2 linked regions of the Cryptosporangium aurantiacum genome follow. The protein of the gene in region 1 interacts with the protein of each later gene in a pairwise test. Links are inferred from orthologs where the notes say so. Each region holds a gene or a part of one and is shown in the gene's direction. Other genes may lie near its edges. The genes, in order: BUB75_RS03580 and BUB75_RS17665.

The links.
Region 2: the proteins of BUB75_RS03580 (region 1) and BUB75_RS17665 interact in binary tests that used the Escherichia coli proteins (3 or more experiments, as listed by UniProt). The link is inferred for Cryptosporangium aurantiacum from one-to-one orthologs.

What each region holds. Positions count from the first base shown.
Region 1 is NZ_FRCS01000001.1:820,756-831,263, forward strand. Bases 2,941-5,780 are described here. They hold BUB75_RS03580 (ABC-F family ATP-binding cassette domain-containing protein), read left to right. Parts: upstream 2,941-3,479; coding sequence 3,480-5,081; downstream 5,082-5,780. Other genes in these bases: ypfJ (KPN_02809 family neutral zinc metallopeptidase), read right to left, coding at 2,941-3,290; BUB75_RS46055 (hypothetical protein), read right to left, coding at 5,160-5,762. Also shown: BUB75_RS03555 (sensor histidine kinase), read right to left, coding at 1-403; BUB75_RS03560 (ABC transporter permease), read right to left, coding at 426-1,172; BUB75_RS03565 (ABC transporter ATP-binding protein), read right to left, coding at 1,169-2,095; BUB75_RS03570 (hypothetical protein), read right to left, coding at 2,092-2,316; more of ypfJ, read right to left, coding at 2,406-2,940; BUB75_RS03590 (hypothetical protein), read right to left, coding at 5,986-6,735; BUB75_RS46060 (hypothetical protein), read right to left, coding at 6,860-8,506; BUB75_RS03600 (enoyl-CoA hydratase/isomerase family protein), read left to right, coding at 8,678-9,391; BUB75_RS03605 (exodeoxyribonuclease III), read right to left, coding at 9,388-10,161; BUB75_RS03610 (ABC transporter ATP-binding protein), read left to right, coding at 10,256-10,508. UniProt on the Escherichia coli protein: Genetic data indicate it may be involved in ribosome assembly or function.
Region 2 is NZ_FRCS01000005.1:28,473-34,735, forward strand. Bases 1-4,363 are described here. They hold BUB75_RS17665 (multifunctional oxoglutarate decarboxylase/oxoglutarate dehydrogenase thiamine pyrophosphate-binding subunit/dihydrolipoyllysine-residue succinyltransferase subunit), read left to right. Parts: upstream 1-311; coding sequence 312-4,163; downstream 4,164-4,363. Other genes in these bases: BUB75_RS17660 (ABC transporter permease), read left to right, coding at 1-76; BUB75_RS46280 (DUF6104 family protein), read left to right, coding at 4,166-4,342; BUB75_RS17670 (hypothetical protein), read left to right, coding at 4,347-4,363. In the rest of the region: more of BUB75_RS17670, read left to right, coding at 4,364-5,084; BUB75_RS17675 (hypothetical protein), read left to right, coding at 5,174-5,899; BUB75_RS17680 (hypothetical protein), read left to right, coding at 6,054-6,263. UniProt on the Escherichia coli protein: E1 component of the 2-oxoglutarate dehydrogenase (OGDH) complex which catalyzes the decarboxylation of 2-oxoglutarate, the first step in the conversion of 2-oxoglutarate to succinyl-CoA and CO(2).

The sequences.
Region 1 (10,508 bases):
CGGCGCCGACCGGCACGTAATAGCGGGCGCCCCAGCCGCCGAGCGGAGCGAGCCCGAACGCCGCGATCAGCACCAGGCCGGGCCCGCGGGCGTTCCCGATCGGCGCCAGGCTCACGATCAGCGCCCCGGCCAGCACGGCGCCGCCCCAGACCCAGTAGTCCCGGCGCCGCAGCGAGTGGCCGGTGACCAGACGGTCGAGCACGTACAGCACGACGACCGACACCGCCAGGACCACCGCGACCAGCGTCGTCCGCACCGGGCCGGTGATCTCGCCTGCCCGCGACGCCGGGATCGAGCCGACGACGAACGGCCCGACGGCGGCGAGCGGAAACATCGAGCACCGCGTGTAGAGCGTGACGCGCGCGACGTCGTCGGCCTCGCGCCACCATCGATGTAACGCCATGCGGCTCACCCCCAAGCCCAGATCATGCCCTGGGCGACCAGCGGAACGACGTCCGGATCAGTAGGACGCCCGCCGCGATCCAGGCCAGCAGGATCCCGGTCTGTCCGGCCGCGGAGACCCAGTCGACCGGGCCCAGCCAGCCGTCCCGCACCAGCTCGAGCACGGCGGCCAGCGGCGTGAACCCGCAGATCCGCTCGACGGCCGGCGGTAGCTCCTCCAGCGGAACCACCAGGCCGGCGCCGAACAGGCAGACCGCGAGCACCGGCAGGCTGGTGATCTGCACGGACTCCACGGTCCGGGAGATCACCGCGGTGAGCAGCGCGACGACCGCGAACACGGCCGCGCCGAGAAGCACCGCGAACAGCACGATGACCGGGTTGTGCGGAACCGGCAGGCCGAGCACCACCCCGCCGACGGCCGCGAACAGCAGGACCTGGACGAGCGCTACGACCGAGCCGGGCAGCGATGTCGCGGTCAGGATCTCGGCGTCGGAAGCCTCCCCGGTCCGCAGGCGCTGCAGCACACCCTCCTCGCGGCGCGCCACCGAACCGCTGAGCACGGTGTAGTAGACGACGAACAGCAGCACCATGCCGATGAACAGGCCGACCATGGTCGCGGCTTCGCTGTCGTCGGGCGCTCCACCGTCCCCGGCGGTGGCCAGCGCCCCGACCAGGCCGAGCGGCACCAGCAACGCGGTGAACAGCAGCGTCTTGTTGCGGCGCAGCAGCAGCACTTCGGCGCGCCCCAGCGAGTAGGTCCTGGCGATCATCGGACTCCCTCCAGCTCACGGTCAGCGGATTCTTCGCCGCGGGCCAGCGCCAGGAACGCGGTCTCCAGCGACGCGGGGGTGGCGCGCAGCTCGGGCAGCACGACGCCGGTGTCCTCGGCCCAGCACAGCACGCGGACGAGCGTCCGCTGCAGGGTGCCGGTGCGGACCACGACGTGCCTGCTGCTGACCTCGACGGCCTCGCCGTCGAGAACCCCGGCCGGCGGCCGGCCGGCCGCCGCACCCCAGCGGATCTCCGCGCGGTGGGTGGCGACGACCTCGTCGAGCGTGCCCTCGGCGACGATCCGGCCGCGGTGCAGGATCGCCAGCGAGTCCGAGAGCTCCTCGGCCTCCTCCAGGTGGTGCGTGGTGAGCAGCACCGCGGTGCCGTCGTCGACCAGCGCGCGGATCAGCGTCCAGACCTGGCGGCGGCTCTCCGCGTCGAGCCCGGTCGTGGGTTCGTCGAGCAGCAGCAGGTCGGGGCGCCCGAGCAGCGCGACCGCGAGGTCCAGCCGACGCCGTTCGCCACCGGAAAGGCTTTTGATCGGGACGTTCAGTCGGGCGCCGAGGTCGACGGATTCGATCGCCTCGGTGGCCGGCCGGGGTCGGCGCATCGTGCCCGACCACATCCGGACGGCCTCGGCGACGGTCAGCTCGCCGGGTAACCCGCCGGACTGCAGGACGACGCCGGTGCGGTGCCGGACGGCCCGGCGCTCCCGGATCGGGTCGTGGCCGAGCACCCGGACGGTGCCCGTGGTCGGGGATGCGAGCCCGGCGACGACGTCCATCGTGGAGGTCTTGCCTGCGCCGTTCGTGCCGAGCAGGCCGAACACGCCTCCGGGCCGGACCGTGAAGCTGATCCCGCGGACGGCCTCGGCACCGGATCGGTAGGTGCGGGTCAGTTCGCGGACCTCGACGGCGTTCACCGGGCGCCCTGCTTCCGGGCGGCGAGGCCCAGCCGCAGGGCCAGGTACAGGCCGAACACGACCGACAAGATCAGCATGAACTGCCGGTCGTCGACGATCGTCCAGACCACGCCGAGTAAGACGAGGCTGGACACGGTGACCGCCAGCTCACGGGGGACGGTGGGCGCCGACGTGAACGACATCAGGTCGGCGAGGTAGTTCGACAGCGCGTTGTTCGCCATGCCTCCAGCGTGGTGGCGCTCGGAGCGTCCGGACCGTGCGCCGATGCACGACGTTCCGGGAGCCGTTCACGCCTATCCCATGACGAATGTCATACCCGGTCGAGCGTGCTGCACGTCTTCGGATCGCCGCTGGAGTGGCCGGTGTTGAACCACTGCTCGCGCTGGGCGGCCGAGCCGTGCGTCCAGGTCTCGGGGTTCACCCGGCCACCGGACTGCTCTTGGATCCGGTCGTCGCCGACCGCTCCGGCGGCCTGGAGCGCGGACTTGATGTCTTCGGCCGAGACGCTCTCGACCAGGCTCTGCGCTCCGCCCGAGGCGTTCCGCGTCCACACCCCGGCGAAACAGTCGGCCTGCAGTTCCAGCGCGATCGAGTACTTGTTCTCGTTGCCGGGGTCCCGCTGCTGGAGGCGGCGGACCTCACTCTCGAACCCGGTGAGGTACTGGATGTGGTGGCCGAACTCGTGGGCCAGCACGTACGCCTGGGCGAACTCGCCGGGCGCGCCGAACCGCTGCGCCAGCTCGTCGTAGAACCCGAGGTCGATGTAAATGCGCTGGTCACCGGGGCAGTAGAACGGGCCGACCGCGGACGTGGCCTGACCGCACGCGGTGTTCACGCCCTGGGTGAAGAAGCGGAGCCGGGGGTCCGCGTACTGCGCGCCGAGCGCCTTGGTGCCCTCGGTGCTCCAGTAGTCGCGTAGATCGTCGAAGACCGCGACCTGGCGGCACTGGACCAGCTCGAACCGCTGGGCGTTGCTCACCGCGCACTCCTGCGCCAGGTTCGCCGAGCTGCTGGGCGCCGGGCTCGACGAGTCGTCGCCGAGCGTGTTGTACCCGAGCAGGGCCAGCACGACGGTGACGATCAGCCCCAGCGCGCCGCCGCCGACGACCATCGGGCCGCCGCTGAAGCCGCCTCCGCCGCCGCGCGCATCCTCAACCTTGGAGAGATCAAGATTGGCGTCCTCGTCGAAGTCCATCGCACGCACCGTCCGTCCCGTGCCCCGCCTTCCTGGGGGCGCGCCCGTCCGGTACCCGGCAGGCGACGGCGCCAACCCAGCGGCCGGAAAAGCGCTCCGCGCAGACGGGTAGACTGGCTACGTGCACTCGTAGACCGACCCTCGCCTGACCTGTTCCATTTCGGCCCGTCCGTCTGCGAGGAATTCCCCGTGATCACCGTTACCGGCTTGGAGCTGCGCGCCGGTGCGCGCATCCTGCTGTCCGACACCACGCTGCGGGTTCAGCCCGGCGACCGGATCGGCCTCGTCGGCCGCAACGGCGCGGGCAAGACCACCACGCTGAAGGTGCTGGCGGGCGAAGGGATGCCGTACGCCGGCGAGGTCTCGCGCCGGGGTGAGGTCGGTTACCTCCCGCAGGATCCGCGCACCGGCGACCTCGACGTCACCGCCCGCGACCGGGTGCTCTCCGCCCGCGGGCTGGACGTCCTGCTGCACGACATGGACAAGGTGCAGATCGCGATGGCCGAGGCCGCGACCGACGCCGACCGCGACAAGCTGGTCCGCCGGTACGGCCGGCTGGAGGACCAGTTCGCCGCGCTGGGCGGCTACGCCGCCGAGAGCGAGGCCGCCCGGATCTGCGCGAACCTGGGCCTGCCCGACCGGGTCCTCGCACAGCCGCTCCGGACGCTCTCCGGCGGTCAGCGCCGCCGCGTCGAGCTCGCCCGGATCCTGTTCTCCGACGCCGAGACGCTACTGCTCGACGAGCCGACGAACCACCTCGACGCCGACTCGATCACCTGGTTGCGCGACTACCTCAAGGGCCACAAGAGCGGCCTGATCGTGATCTCTCACGACGGCGACCTGCTGGACGCCGTCGTCAACAAGGTCTGGTACCTGGACGCCAACCGCGCCGAGGTCGACCAGTACAACCTGGGGTGGAAGGCCTACCACGCGCAGCGCGAGGCCGACGAGCGGCGGCGCAAGCGCGAGCGCGCGAACGCCGAGAAGAAGGCCGGCGCGCTGATGTCCCAGGCCGACAAGATGCGGGCGAAGGCCACCAAGGCGACCGCCGCGCAGAACATGGCCAAGCGCGCCGAGAAGCTGCTGGCCGGGCTCGCCGACGAGCGGGTCTCGGACAAGGTGGCGAAGGTGCGGTTCCCGACGCCTGCGCCGTGCGGCCGGACTCCGCTCACCGCGGAGGGCCTCTCGAAGAGCTACGGCTCGCTGGAGATCTTCACCGACGTCGACCTGGCCGTCGACCGGGGCACCCGGGTGGTCGTCCTCGGGCTGAACGGTGCCGGGAAGACGACGCTGCTGCGCCTGCTCTCCGGGATGGAGCAGCCCGACACCGGCGAGGTCGTGCCCGGTCACGGGCTCAAGCTCGGCTACTACGCCCAGGAGCACGAGACGCTGGACACCGAGCGGACCGTGCTGGAGAACGTCCGCGCGGCGGCGCCGGACAGCAGCGACGGTGAGCTGCGCCGGTTGCTCGGCGCGTTCCTGTTCTCCGGCGACGACGTGAACAAGCCGGCCGGGGTGCTCTCCGGTGGCGAGAAGACCCGGCTGGCGCTGGCCGGGCTGGTGAGCTCGTCCGCGAACGTGCTGCTGCTGGACGAGCCGACGAACAACCTCGACCCGGCGAGCCGGGCCCAGGTGCTCGACGCGCTCACCACGTACACCGGAGCGGTGGTCCTGGTGACGCACGACCCCGGAGCGGTCGAGGCGTTGAAGCCGGAGAAGGTGATCCTGCTGCCCGACGGGGTGGAGGACAACTGGTCCGACGACCTGATGGAGCTCGTCTCGCTGGCCTGACGCTCCGCGCCCCGCGTACGAACAAAATCGGCGGGAGAGCCCCCTGGGCTCTCCCGCCGATCGTCGTTTCCGCGGGTCTTACGGCGTCGTCGCCGCGCCGCCCGCGGCGGTGCCTGGCGCTTCCGCGGTCGGAGCGGTCGTCGGCGCCGTCGTCGGGGCGGTCGTGGTCGGGGCCGTCGTCGGCGCCGCGGTGGTCGGTGCGGTCGTCGGCGCGGTGGTCGGAGCCGCCGTCGTGGGCGCCGTGGTCGGAGCCTTCGTCGGGGCCTTCGTCGCGCCGGCGGACGGCTTGGCCGTCGCGGTGGCGCTCGGGGCCGGTGCGGTGACACTGTCCGTAGTGGCCTGATCACCGGACTGTGCCGCTGCGGTGTCGCGGGACAGGTTGCCGGTGTCCGACGCGGAGTCCGAGCTCGCCGCACCGGCGCTGGGCGCCGTGCGGGTGGCGGCGGCCTTGTCTCCGGCCGGGAACAGCGTGTCCAGGCCGACCGAGGAGCCGGTGAACAAGCTGATGGCCAGCAGTCCGGTGTAGAGCAAGCAGCACGCGGAGACGAAGCCGGCGACGATCCGGACCAGGCGTCGGCGGCGTCCGGTCGTGTCGACAAAAACCGGCGAGCGCGAGGTCAGCACGTCATCGCCGAGAGGTTCGAGACTCTGCGTGATGTCGGAGGGGGCGACAGTGTTCACGCTTCGAGACTAAAGACCCACGGGTGCAGCCTTACCTCACGCTCAGTTAGCTCCATTTCCGGTTCTATCCGGACAGACGGGGGTGCGAATTCCCGGTAAGTCCGGACAAACCCGAGATGGCGCAACGACTTCGACTATCAGGTAACTCACAGTGAGAGCGTGTCGGACATCGGACGAAGTATCTGAGCGTGACTATGCAAATGCGACTAGTAGCGTTCGCTGGTCAGGACGCCCAGGGGAACAGGGTGTCCAGGAGGCCGTCGAGGGCGTTGCCGCTCGGCGAAGGGCTCGGCGCCGCGGCGGACGGCGTCGGCGCGGGAGGGTTGCTGGGGGCGGCGGAGGGCCGAGTGCTCGCGGCCGGGGCGGAGCGCGTCGACCGAGGGGTGGCGGCGGGTGCGCTGCCGGTGGCTCGTGCCGCCGGTCCGGTGTCGACGGTCGCGGCCGCGGAGCGGGAGAGTTCGGCCCGGGCGGTGGCGACCGGGGCGCCGGTGGCCGGCGGCGACTGTTTGCCGCCCGGACGTAACTCCGGGGAAGCGTGTGACTGTGCCCCGTGACCGCCGAGCATGCTGACGACGAGGATCGTGGCGTACGTCAGGCCGGCGAGGCTGACCAGCCAGAGTGCTGCCCGCAGGCGGCGCCGACGGCGGCCGGTCGTATCGAGGAACACGGGGAGTTCTGCATCAGCGACCCTGTGTAATAGTTGCGTGTCGTCGGTGCTGTTCGCGGCGTCCGAATCGGAGCGTGTGTCGACCGGAGGCGGGTCCGGCGTCTCGGCGGGGGCGTCATCCGGGGGCGTGAGACCGTCGCTGGCGGGCTCGCCGACCGGATCCGGGGTATCACCCTGCGATTCCGCCTGCGGCGGCTCTGCGGCCGCGGGCTCGGGAATCTCGCCGTCCTCGCCCGCCCTGGTGATCGAGGGAGTCCAGAACGCGGGAGTGACGCCTGTGGTGTCGTCGGTAGGGACGAGAGGCATGCACACAGGCTAAAGGGAACGGGACGGCGCTAACCATCCCTGTAAACTGAAATGTCCTACTTCAACACTGGTCCTCCTGGGGGCAATCCTCGTGCCCCCAGGAAGGGCACCCCGGTGTACGCAGTTAGGGCCCCGGGCTCACGCTGCCGCCGGTCGGCCCGGCGGTGGGCTGCGTGGGGTTACCGGTGGGCTCCGGGTCGTCGGACGGCTCCGGCTCGCGCGTCCGCGTCGGACGCGGCGTCGGGGCGGGCTCGTCGTCGTCCGGGGCTGCCGCCGACCGGGTCGGATTGGTCACCTGCGGCCCTCGGCTGGATTCCGGGGCCGGGTCGCCGACCGCTCTCTCCGACGGGCTCGCGGACGCCGACGCCGACGGCGACTCCGACTTCGCCGGGGGAGCTTCGGTCTTCTTGTCCTCTTTCTTCTCGTCGATGATCGCGCCGCGCATGACCCCAGGCCCGGCGGTCAGGCTGACGATGATGCCGATCAGGAACAGCAGCGCGATGATGCCGACCAGGCGGAACAGGATCTTGAGCCGCTTCTGGCGCTTGCCGCTGCTGTCGACGAAAACCGGTCGCCCGAGGTCGTCGGGGCGGGTGAAGAGCTGGGTGGCCTGGTCGTCGCTGCCCGCGGGCATGCCGGGGACGTCGATCCGCGGCAGATCCTCCGGGCGCCGGATCATCTGCGTCGCAGCGTCATCCGGGCCGCCGACCCGGGTCGCGGCGACGCCGGGCGGACCGCCGGCCGCACCGGACGACGGCCGCGGTACGAACATCTGGGTCTGCTCGTTGTCCTGGTCACGCAGGGCGCGGTCGAGCGGTGAGCGGTCGGTCGCCTTGGGTAACACCATCGTGGACTCGGTGTCCACCGCCGGCGGAATCGGCACGTCCCGGCGCGGCGGCGGACCGTCGGCCGGGGTACGGGCCGCGGGGATGATCCGCGTCTCGGCGCCGGGCGACCCCTCACGGTTGTCGCGGCGACCCAGCGCGGGCAGGCCCAGTTCCTCGGGCCGGACCCGGCGAGTCTCCTGGCCGGGCTCCTCGTCGTAGCCGCCCCGGCGGTCATAGCCCGCCCGGTCGTCGTGCCCGCCGTCGCCTCGACGGCCCTCCGGACGCCGGTCGCCGTACCCGCCGCGGTCGTCGTACCCGCCACGCTCGTCGTACCCGCTCCGGTCGCGGTAGCCGCTCCGGTCGTCGTTTGCCATCCGGTTGTCGTACCCACCGCGGTCGTCATAACCACGTCGGTCGTCGTATCCGGCCGCGCCGTTGTAGCCGGGGGCCCCGTCGTATCCGGCCGCGCCGTTGTAGCCGGGGGCCCCGTCGTAGCCGGGGGCCCCGTCGTATCCGGGAGCCCCGTCGTATCCAGGAGCCCCGTCGTATCCGGCACCGTTGTAGCCGCGGCGCGAGCGGTCGTCGTACCCGCGCCGGTCGTCCTGCCCGCGCCGGTCGTCCCGACCCGCGCGCTCGTCGTAGCCGCCGCGCTCGTCGTACCGGTCGGGTCGCCGCTCGTCGTACCGGCGGTTGTCGTCGTATCCGTTGTACCCGCCGCGGTCGTCGTAGTCGTCGAACGAACCGCGGTGCGCGCCGTCGTCCTCGTACCGACCGCGGGGCTCCGGCGGCCGCGTCCTCGATGGCTCCGGGGAGGGGTGGTGGCCACGCTCGGCCTCGGTGGAGCGGGGCCGACGGTAGGTCGCCGCGTCAGGGTCCGCGCCGCGCGGAGGGTCGTACGTCCCGCCGTTCGGGCGGGCGTCGTCATACCGGTAGCCGGAAGCCATGGCTTTCAGGGTAAGGCGTGCCGGGAGTGACCCACGATCTGGAGGTGAAGGTTCCATCCGTTCGGCCCGGTTGTTGCCAACGTTCGGTACATCACAGCGGTGCGTAGGCTCGTCCGGTACGGACCGAATCCGGAGGGGGCGACGATGCCGATGGAGCCGGAGAGCACTCCGATGACCAGGGGCGATACCGACGCGGACGGTGCCGGGCCGCGGCTGCGCCGCGATCAGCCGGGGCTACTCACCGTTGCGGTCGGCCCGGTCGGTCGGTTCGACGACAGGGCAGTCCGGACGCTGAGCGGGCTGGCACGAATCGGACGCGAACTGACCGGCGACATCCGGGTGGTCGTCCTCGAACTCGCCGAAAGTAACGCGTCCACTACCGACAGTGCATCCGGGGAGGATCGCGACCCGGTTCTGGCCGGTTACCAAGAGGGGGTGGCCTGGCTCCGGCGGGCAGACGTCGTCTCGGTGGCCACCGCACGGGGCCCGCTCACCGGCGTCGCCGTGGAACTCGCGCTCTGCTGCGACCTGCGGCTGCTCGGCGTCGAGGCGTCGCTCACGCTGACCGGAGCGCGCACCGGGGGCGCGCCGCTGCTCGGGGCCACCGGCCGGCTGGTCGACCTGGTCGGTGCCGCACGGGCGACCGAGCTCTGCCTCACCGGGCGAACCGTCGGCGCGGCCGAGGCCGAGCGGATCGGGCTCGTCTCCCGGGTCGTGCCCGGCACCGAGTTGGAGGTGGCCACCGACGCGCTCGTCGCGGGGCTGCTGGCCGCCGACCGCGTCGCGCTCACCGAGACCAAGGCGCTGCTGAACCACACTCTGCGCGACCAGTTGGCCGCTGAGCGTGAGTCCTTCGCCCGCCGCGCCCGGCCCGACGCCGGTTAGTTCACGTCCACGACGACCGGGGCGTGATCCGACGGGGCCTTTCCCTTGCGGGCGTTGCGGTCGACGTAGGCGTCGCTGACGGTGGCCGCGAGGGCGGCGTCCGCATAGAACAGGTCGATGCGCATGCCGAGGTTCTTCGGGAACGCCCCGGCCCGGTAGTCCCAGTAGGTGAACGGGTGGTCGTATTTCAACGGCCGCGGCACCACGTCGACCAGCCCGGCCTCGCGCAGCGAGGCCAGCGCCGCCCGCTCCGGCGGCGTGACGTGCGTGAGGCCGACGAACGCGGCCGGGTCGAAGACGTCGTCGTCGGTGGGGGCCACGTTGAAGTCGCCGGCGACGACGAACGGGCCCGACCCCAGCTCCGCGGCCACGGTGTTCCGCAGCGCCTCCAGCCAGGCCAGCTTGTACGTGTAGTGCGCGTGCCCGGGTTCGCGCCCGTTCGGCACATACACCGACCAGATCCGGACGCCGTCACAGGTGGCGCCGATCGCGCGCGGCTCCGGGTCGTCGGGGAACCCCGGCTGGTCGACCAGGCCGCGGGTCACCCCGTCCAGCCCGACCCGGGACAGCAGCGCCACGCCGTTCCAGCGTCCGTCGCCGTGGGCGGCGGTCTCGTAGCCCAGTTCGGCCACCGCGTCGGCGGGGAACGCGTCCGTGCTGCACTTGATCTCCTGCAGGCAGACGACGTCCGGCTTCGTGGTCGCGAGCCAGTCGAGCAGCCGCGGGAGACGCGCGATCACCGAGTTCACGTTCCAGGTCGCCAGGCGCACGGCACCCATCCTGCCGCGTGATCGGAATCTGTGCGGCGATTACAGTGTTACATCGCACCGGAGGTGGCGCCCGATGACCGAGCCGATGGCGGCCATGCAGCTGATGCGCACGATGCGCCGCGGTGGCCCGGATTCGCAACGGAAGCTTCCGCCGGGTACGGCGAAGCGGATCTTGGCGTTCGCACGCCCGTACCGGCGTGACATCGCGGTGTTCCTGCTGGCCACCGTGGTGTCGGCGGTGATCGCGGTGGTGACGCCGGTGCTGGCCGGGCGGGTGGTGGATGCGATCAGCCGGGGTGGGCCCCGGAGTGCGGTGGTGACCGTGGCGCTGGTGATCGCCGGGCTCG
Region 2 (6,263 bases), on another replicon or contig:
GCTCGTCCTGCTCGTCTACGGCGTCCTCACCACCGCCTACGGAACGCTGATCACGGCGGCGCGCGACGTCAGCTGACACGCCGCGAGCACTGAACCGATTCGGCTGGGCGGGACCCCTGAGAACCGAGTGTCGTGTTGCACTCGAAATCCCTTCCGCTGACCGGGCGCGCTCAGCACTCAATAGCGCTGCGGCGTAGCCTGGTCAGTTGCGGCGGCGGGGTTACCGTGCCGTGGGTGGGCTCCTCCGGAACCCCCTCGAAAACGAACGAACCGTACGCACGAGTAGCTGAGAAGAAGGCGAACACGCGGCCGTGTCGACGCAGAGCAGCACCTCAACGCAGACCGAGGATTCCCTGGCGGCCTTCGGGGCCAACGAATGGGTGGTCGAGGAGATCTACCAGCAGTATCTCGCCGACCCTGCCAGCGTCGATCCGGCCTGGCACGAGTTCTTCGCCGATTACAAGCCCACCGGCGCGGGCAGCCCGAGCGGTCCGGCCACGACCGAGAACAGCACCGCCCCGGCGGCGGACCGTGCGGACGGGCGGGCCGGCGGCTCCACGTCCTCGTCGAACGGTGGGGCACCGTCCCCGGCGACGCTCGCGAGCAAGGCCGCGCCGAAGCCCGCGCCTCCCAAGCCTGCCCCGAAGCCCGGGCCGGCCGCGTCGGCGGCTGCGAAGCCCGCGCCTCCCAAGCCCGGCCCGGCCAAGCCGGCCCCCGCGAAGCCCGCCCCGGCCCCTGCTCCGGCCGCCAAGGCTGCGGAGCCGAAGGCCGCCGAGCCGGAGAAGACCGGCCCCTCCACCAAGCCGATCCGCGGCGCTGCCGCGCGGATCGTCCAGAACATGGAGGCGTCGCTCGAGGTCCCGACCGCCACCAGCGTGCGGGCGGTCCCGGCGAAGCTGGTGGCTGACAACCGGATCGTCATCAACTCCAACCTGGCCCGCTCGCGGGGCGGGAAGGTCAGCTTCACGCACCTGATCGGCTGGGCCCAGGTCAAGGCCGTGATGTCCCACCCGGAGATGAACAACTCCTACACCGAGGTGGACGGTAAGCCGGCGCTGCTCGTGCCCGACCACGTCAACCTCGGGCTCGCGATCGACCTGCAGCAGAAGGACGGCAGCCGCTCGCTCGTCGTCGCCAGCATCAAGAAGTGCGAGACGCTCGACTTCTCGCAATTCTGGCAGGCCTACGAGGACATCGTCCGCCGCGCCCGGAACGGCAAGCTGACCACCGACGACTTCGCCGGGACCACGATCAGCCTGACCAACCCCGGCGGCATCGGCACCGTCCACTCGATGCCGCGGCTCACCAAGGGCCAGGGCACGATCCTCGGCGTTGGCGCGATGGAGTACCCGGCCGAGTTCTCCGGTCTGTCCGAGGAGCAGCTGGCGAACAGCGCGATCAGCAAGGTCATCACGCTGACCAGCACCTACGACCACCGGATCATCCAGGGCGCGCAGTCCGGCGAGTTCCTCAAGCGGATCCACCAGCTGCTGCTCGGCGCCGACGGCTTCTACGACGAGATCTTCGCGTCGCTGCGCATCCCGTACGAGCCGGTCCGCTGGGTCCGCGACGTCACGACGATGCACGAGGGCGAGATCGACAAGACCTCGCGCATCCTCGAGCTGATCCACTCCTACCGGGTCCGCGGCCACCTGATGGCCGACACCGACCCGCTGGAGTACCGCCAGCGCCGCCACGCCGACCTCGACATCCTCGAGCACGGCCTGACGCTGTGGGACCTCGACCGCACGTTCCCGGTCGGTGGCTTCTCCGGCCAGCGGACGATGAAGCTGCGCGAGATCCTCGGTGTGCTGCGTGACTCGTACTGCCGTCGGATCGGCGTCGAGTACATGCACATCCAGGAGCCGGTCGAGCGGGCCTGGATCGCGAAGCGGGTCGAGGTCAAGCACTCCAAGCCCGACCCCGAGACACAGAAGCGCATCCTGGCCAAGCTGAACGAGGCCGAGGCGTTCGAGACGTTCCTGCAGACGAAGTTCGTGGGGCAGAAGCGGTTCTCGCTCGAGGGCGCCGAGGCCGTGATCCCGCTGCTGGACGAGGTGCTCCAGGCGTCGGCCGAGGACGACATGGACGAGCTCGTCATCGGCATGGCGCACCGCGGCCGGCTGAACGTGCTGACGAACATCGTCGGCAAGCCGTACGAGAAGGTGTTCAACGAGTTCGAGGGCAACATGGACCCGGAGTCCACCCAGGGCTCCGGCGACGTGAAGTACCACCTGGGCGCGGAGTCGAAGTACACGACCCCGGACGGCCAGCACACGATCAAGGTCTCGCTGACCAGCAACCCGAGCCACCTCGAGGCGGTCAACCCGGTCCTTGAGGGCATCGTCAGGGCCAAGCAGGACCTGCTCGACAAGGGTCTCGAGGGCTACACGGTGCTGCCGGTGCTGCTGCACGGCGACGCCGCGTTCGCCGGCCAGGGCGTGGTCGCCGAGACGCTGAACCTCTCCCAGCTGCGCGGATACCGCACCGGTGGCACCGTGCACGTCGTCGTCAACAATCAGGTCGGTTTCACCACCGCCCCGGCCTACTCCCGGTCGAGCTTCTACTCGACCGACGTGGCCCGGATGATCCAGGCGCCGATCTTCCACGTGAACGGCGACGACCCGGAGGCCTGCGTCCGCGTGGCGCGGCTGGCGTTCGAGTACCGGCAGGCGTTCCACAAGGACGTCGTCATCGACCTGGTCTGCTACCGGCGCCGGGGGCACAACGAGGGGGACGACCCCTCGATGAGCAACCCGGAGATGTACGCGATCATCGACAACAAGCGCAGCGTCCGGAAGCTCTACACCGAGGCCCTGATCGGGCGCGGCGACATCACGGTCGAGGAGGCCGAGGAAGCCCTCAAGGACTTCCAGGGCAAGCTCGAGCAGGTCTTCCGCGCGACGAAGGACTCCACGCAGACGTCGCGCCGGGAGCCGAAGCTGCAGCCGAACCCGTCCGAGCAGATCGTCGACACCGCGGTGCCGCTCGACCTGCTCCACCGGGTCGGCGACGCGCACGTGAGCTACCCCGAGGGCTTCCACCCGCACCCGCGGGTCAAGCCGCTCATGGAGAAGCGCCAGAAGATGACCCGCGAGGGCAACATCGACTGGGCGTTCGGCGAGATCCTCGCGCTCGGCACGCTGGTGGCGCAGGGCAAGGTCGTCCGGCTGGCCGGTCAGGACTCCCGCCGCGGCACGTTCGTCCAGCGGCACTCGGTGCTCATCGACAAGGAGAACGGCTCGGAGTTCACGCCGCTCGACCTGCTCGGTGCGCGGAACGACCAGGGCACCGGCCGGTTCTTCGTGCACGACTCACTGCTGTCGGAGTACGCGGCGATGGGCTTCGAGTACGGCTACTCGCTGGCTCAGCCGGACGCGCTGGTGCTGTGGGAGGCGCAGTTCGGCGACTTCGTCAACGGCGCCCAGACCGTGATCGACGAGTTCGTGTCCTCGGGTGAGGCGAAGTGGGGCCAGCGGTCGAACGTCGGCCTGCTGCTGCCGCACGGCCAGGAGGGCCAGGGCCCGGACCACTCGTCCGGCCGCATCGAGCGCTTCCTGCAGATGTGCGCGGAAGACAACATGACGGTCGTCGACTGCACGACGCCGGCGAACTGGTTCCACCTGCTCCGCCGGCAGGCGCTGTCGGGCATCCACCGCCCGCTGGTCGCGTTCACGCCGAAGTCGCTGCTGCGGCACCGGGCCGCGGTCTCGCCGCTGGAGGAGTTCACCGAGGGCAGCCGCTTCCAGCCGGTCATCGACGACCCGGGGGTGGACGGCGTCAAGCCCGACCCGGCCAAGGTCAAGCGCGTGCTGCTCTGCTCCGGCAAGGTCTACTACGACCTGGCCGCGGCGCGGGCGCAGCGCAAGCTCGACGACGTCGCGATCATCCGGCTGGAGCAGCTCTACCCGCTGCCGGTCAACGAGGCGCGGGCGGCGCTGGACCGCTACTCGAACGCCGAGGACCACGTGTGGGTGCAGGAGGAGCCGGCGAACCAGGGCGCCTGGAGCTTCGTCGCGCTGAACCTGCTGGAGCAGCTCGAGGGCATCCGGCTGCGTCGGGTCTCGCGCAAGGCCGCCGCGTCGCCGGCCGTCGGGTCGAGCAAGGTGCACGAGCAGGAGCAGAAGGCCCTCATCGAGGCCGCGCTACCCACCAAGGGCTGAGCGTGTACTTCACCGACAAGGGCATCGAGGAGCTGGCTGAGCGTCGCGGCGAGGAGACCGTGACGCTCGGCTGGCTCGCCGAGCAGCTCCGCGACTTCGTCGACCTCAACCCCGAGTTCGAGACCCCCGTCGAGCGGCTCGCGACGTACCTCGCGCGGTCCGACGAGGACGACGAATAACCGGATGCGTTCCTGGTCCGCATCGGCCGCCGCACTCGCCCTGAGTTTCGCTCTCGGCGGGTGCGGCGTTTTAGGGTCCGACGCCGAGGATTCCCCGGCCACGGCGTCTCCGGCACCCTCGGCGACCGAGACGCGCGAGGGCCGGTTACTGACCGCGGACGAGGCGGAGGGTGTGCTTCCGTCCGTCCACGAGATCGGGGGCACCGGGTGGACCACCGATCCCGGGCGGCCGCGCACCACCACCGGTAGCGGACGTCCTTCGGCTTACGTCAGCGGCACGTCGGCCGACCCGCCGGTGTGCCTGCCGCTGCTCGATCCGGAGGTCGACCGGAACCGGCGGCTGGCGGCGGTCGAGTCCGAGGTCTCGTTCTCGAAGACGACCGCGACCGGTACTCGGACGACGGTCACGTTCATCGTCGAATCCTGGCGGAACGCCGCGGACACCGTCCGGCCGTCGGAGGCTGACGTGCTGGCCGGTCAGTGCGGCTCGTTCACCGGCCGGGACTCGAGCGGGACGTTCCAGGTGACGGCCGCCCAGATGCGCCCGTTACCGCTCGGCCGCGAGCAGTGCGCGTTCCGGCTGACGCTGACGGTGAAGGGCGTGCCCGTCCACGTCACGACGTTCGAGGCGAAGATCGACCGGAACGTGATCACGATGATCCATGTCGGCACGGAGTTCGAGGACCCGCTGGAGACCTACTGGCCGACGCTGGAGAGGCTGCGCGGGCGGCTGGCCGCCTGACTCCGGCCCAGCGATTTTGGGCACCGAGCACAAGTGGTTGCAGGATGCTGCGCAATCACCAATGGCAGGGTCCACTATGGTGCGCCGACATGTTCACTCGAACGAGTTTGTTGATCGCCGCCGCGGTTGCCCTGAGCGCCGCGCTGGCCGGATGCGGAAGCGAGAACGACAGCGCGGACACCGCCGACAAGCCGGCGACCTCCGCGTCCCCGACGGGTGGTGCTGAGAAGCCCGAGGGCCGCCTGCTGACCGCCGCCGACGCGAAGGCGGCACTCCCCGCGATCTCCGAGCTGCCCGGCAGCGGCTGGACGACCGCCCCCGCCTCCACCGAAACCACCGAACCCAAGGTGACGCCGGAGAAGTGCTCCCCGGTGATGAACGAGATCTCCACCGACTACACCGGCTACAAGTCGAAGCTGGCAGCCAGGGAGAACATCACGTTCACGAACGAGGCCGCCGGCCAGACCGAGCTGCTGTTCGAGGTGGCCTCCTGGACCAACGAGGCCGACAGCCAACTGCCGCTCACCGCGGCGCAGCTCGTCGAAAACTGCAAGACGTTCTCCGCCACCGAGGAGGGCCTGACGCTGGAGTTCACCGCCGAGACGCTTACGCCGCTGCAGATCGGTGAGCAGCAGGCCGCGGTGCGGCTCGCGGCCGAATTCCAGGGCACCAAGATCTACCTGACGGTCTTCGAGGCGAGGATCGGCCACAACCTGATCAGCATGGTCCAGACCAGCCCCGACCCCACCGACAAGTCGAACGAGTACAAGCCCCTGGTCGAGTCGATCGTGACGGACCTGCAGAAGACCGCCTGACACTCGCTACCGACCGCTGTCGACCGTGGAGCCCGCCGGTGTACGCCGACGGGCTCCACTGATTGCCGGACCCTGTGTCACTCCTGTGAGAGCAGACCACTACCGTGACTGAGTGTTCACTCGCACCAGCGTGTTCGTAGCCACCGTCTGCGCCTTGACTCTCGCACTCACGGGATGCAGCGACGACTCCGACTCCGCCACGAAACCCGCCGCCGTCGACCAGCCGGCGCCCTCCGCGTCGCCCAGCCCGTCCGAAGCCCCCGAGGCCCGGCTGCTCACCGCCGCCGAGGCCAAAGCCGCGCTTCCCGCCCTGACCGACCTGCCCGGCAGCGGCTGGAAGGCGACTCCGGTGCCCGCTGAGGAC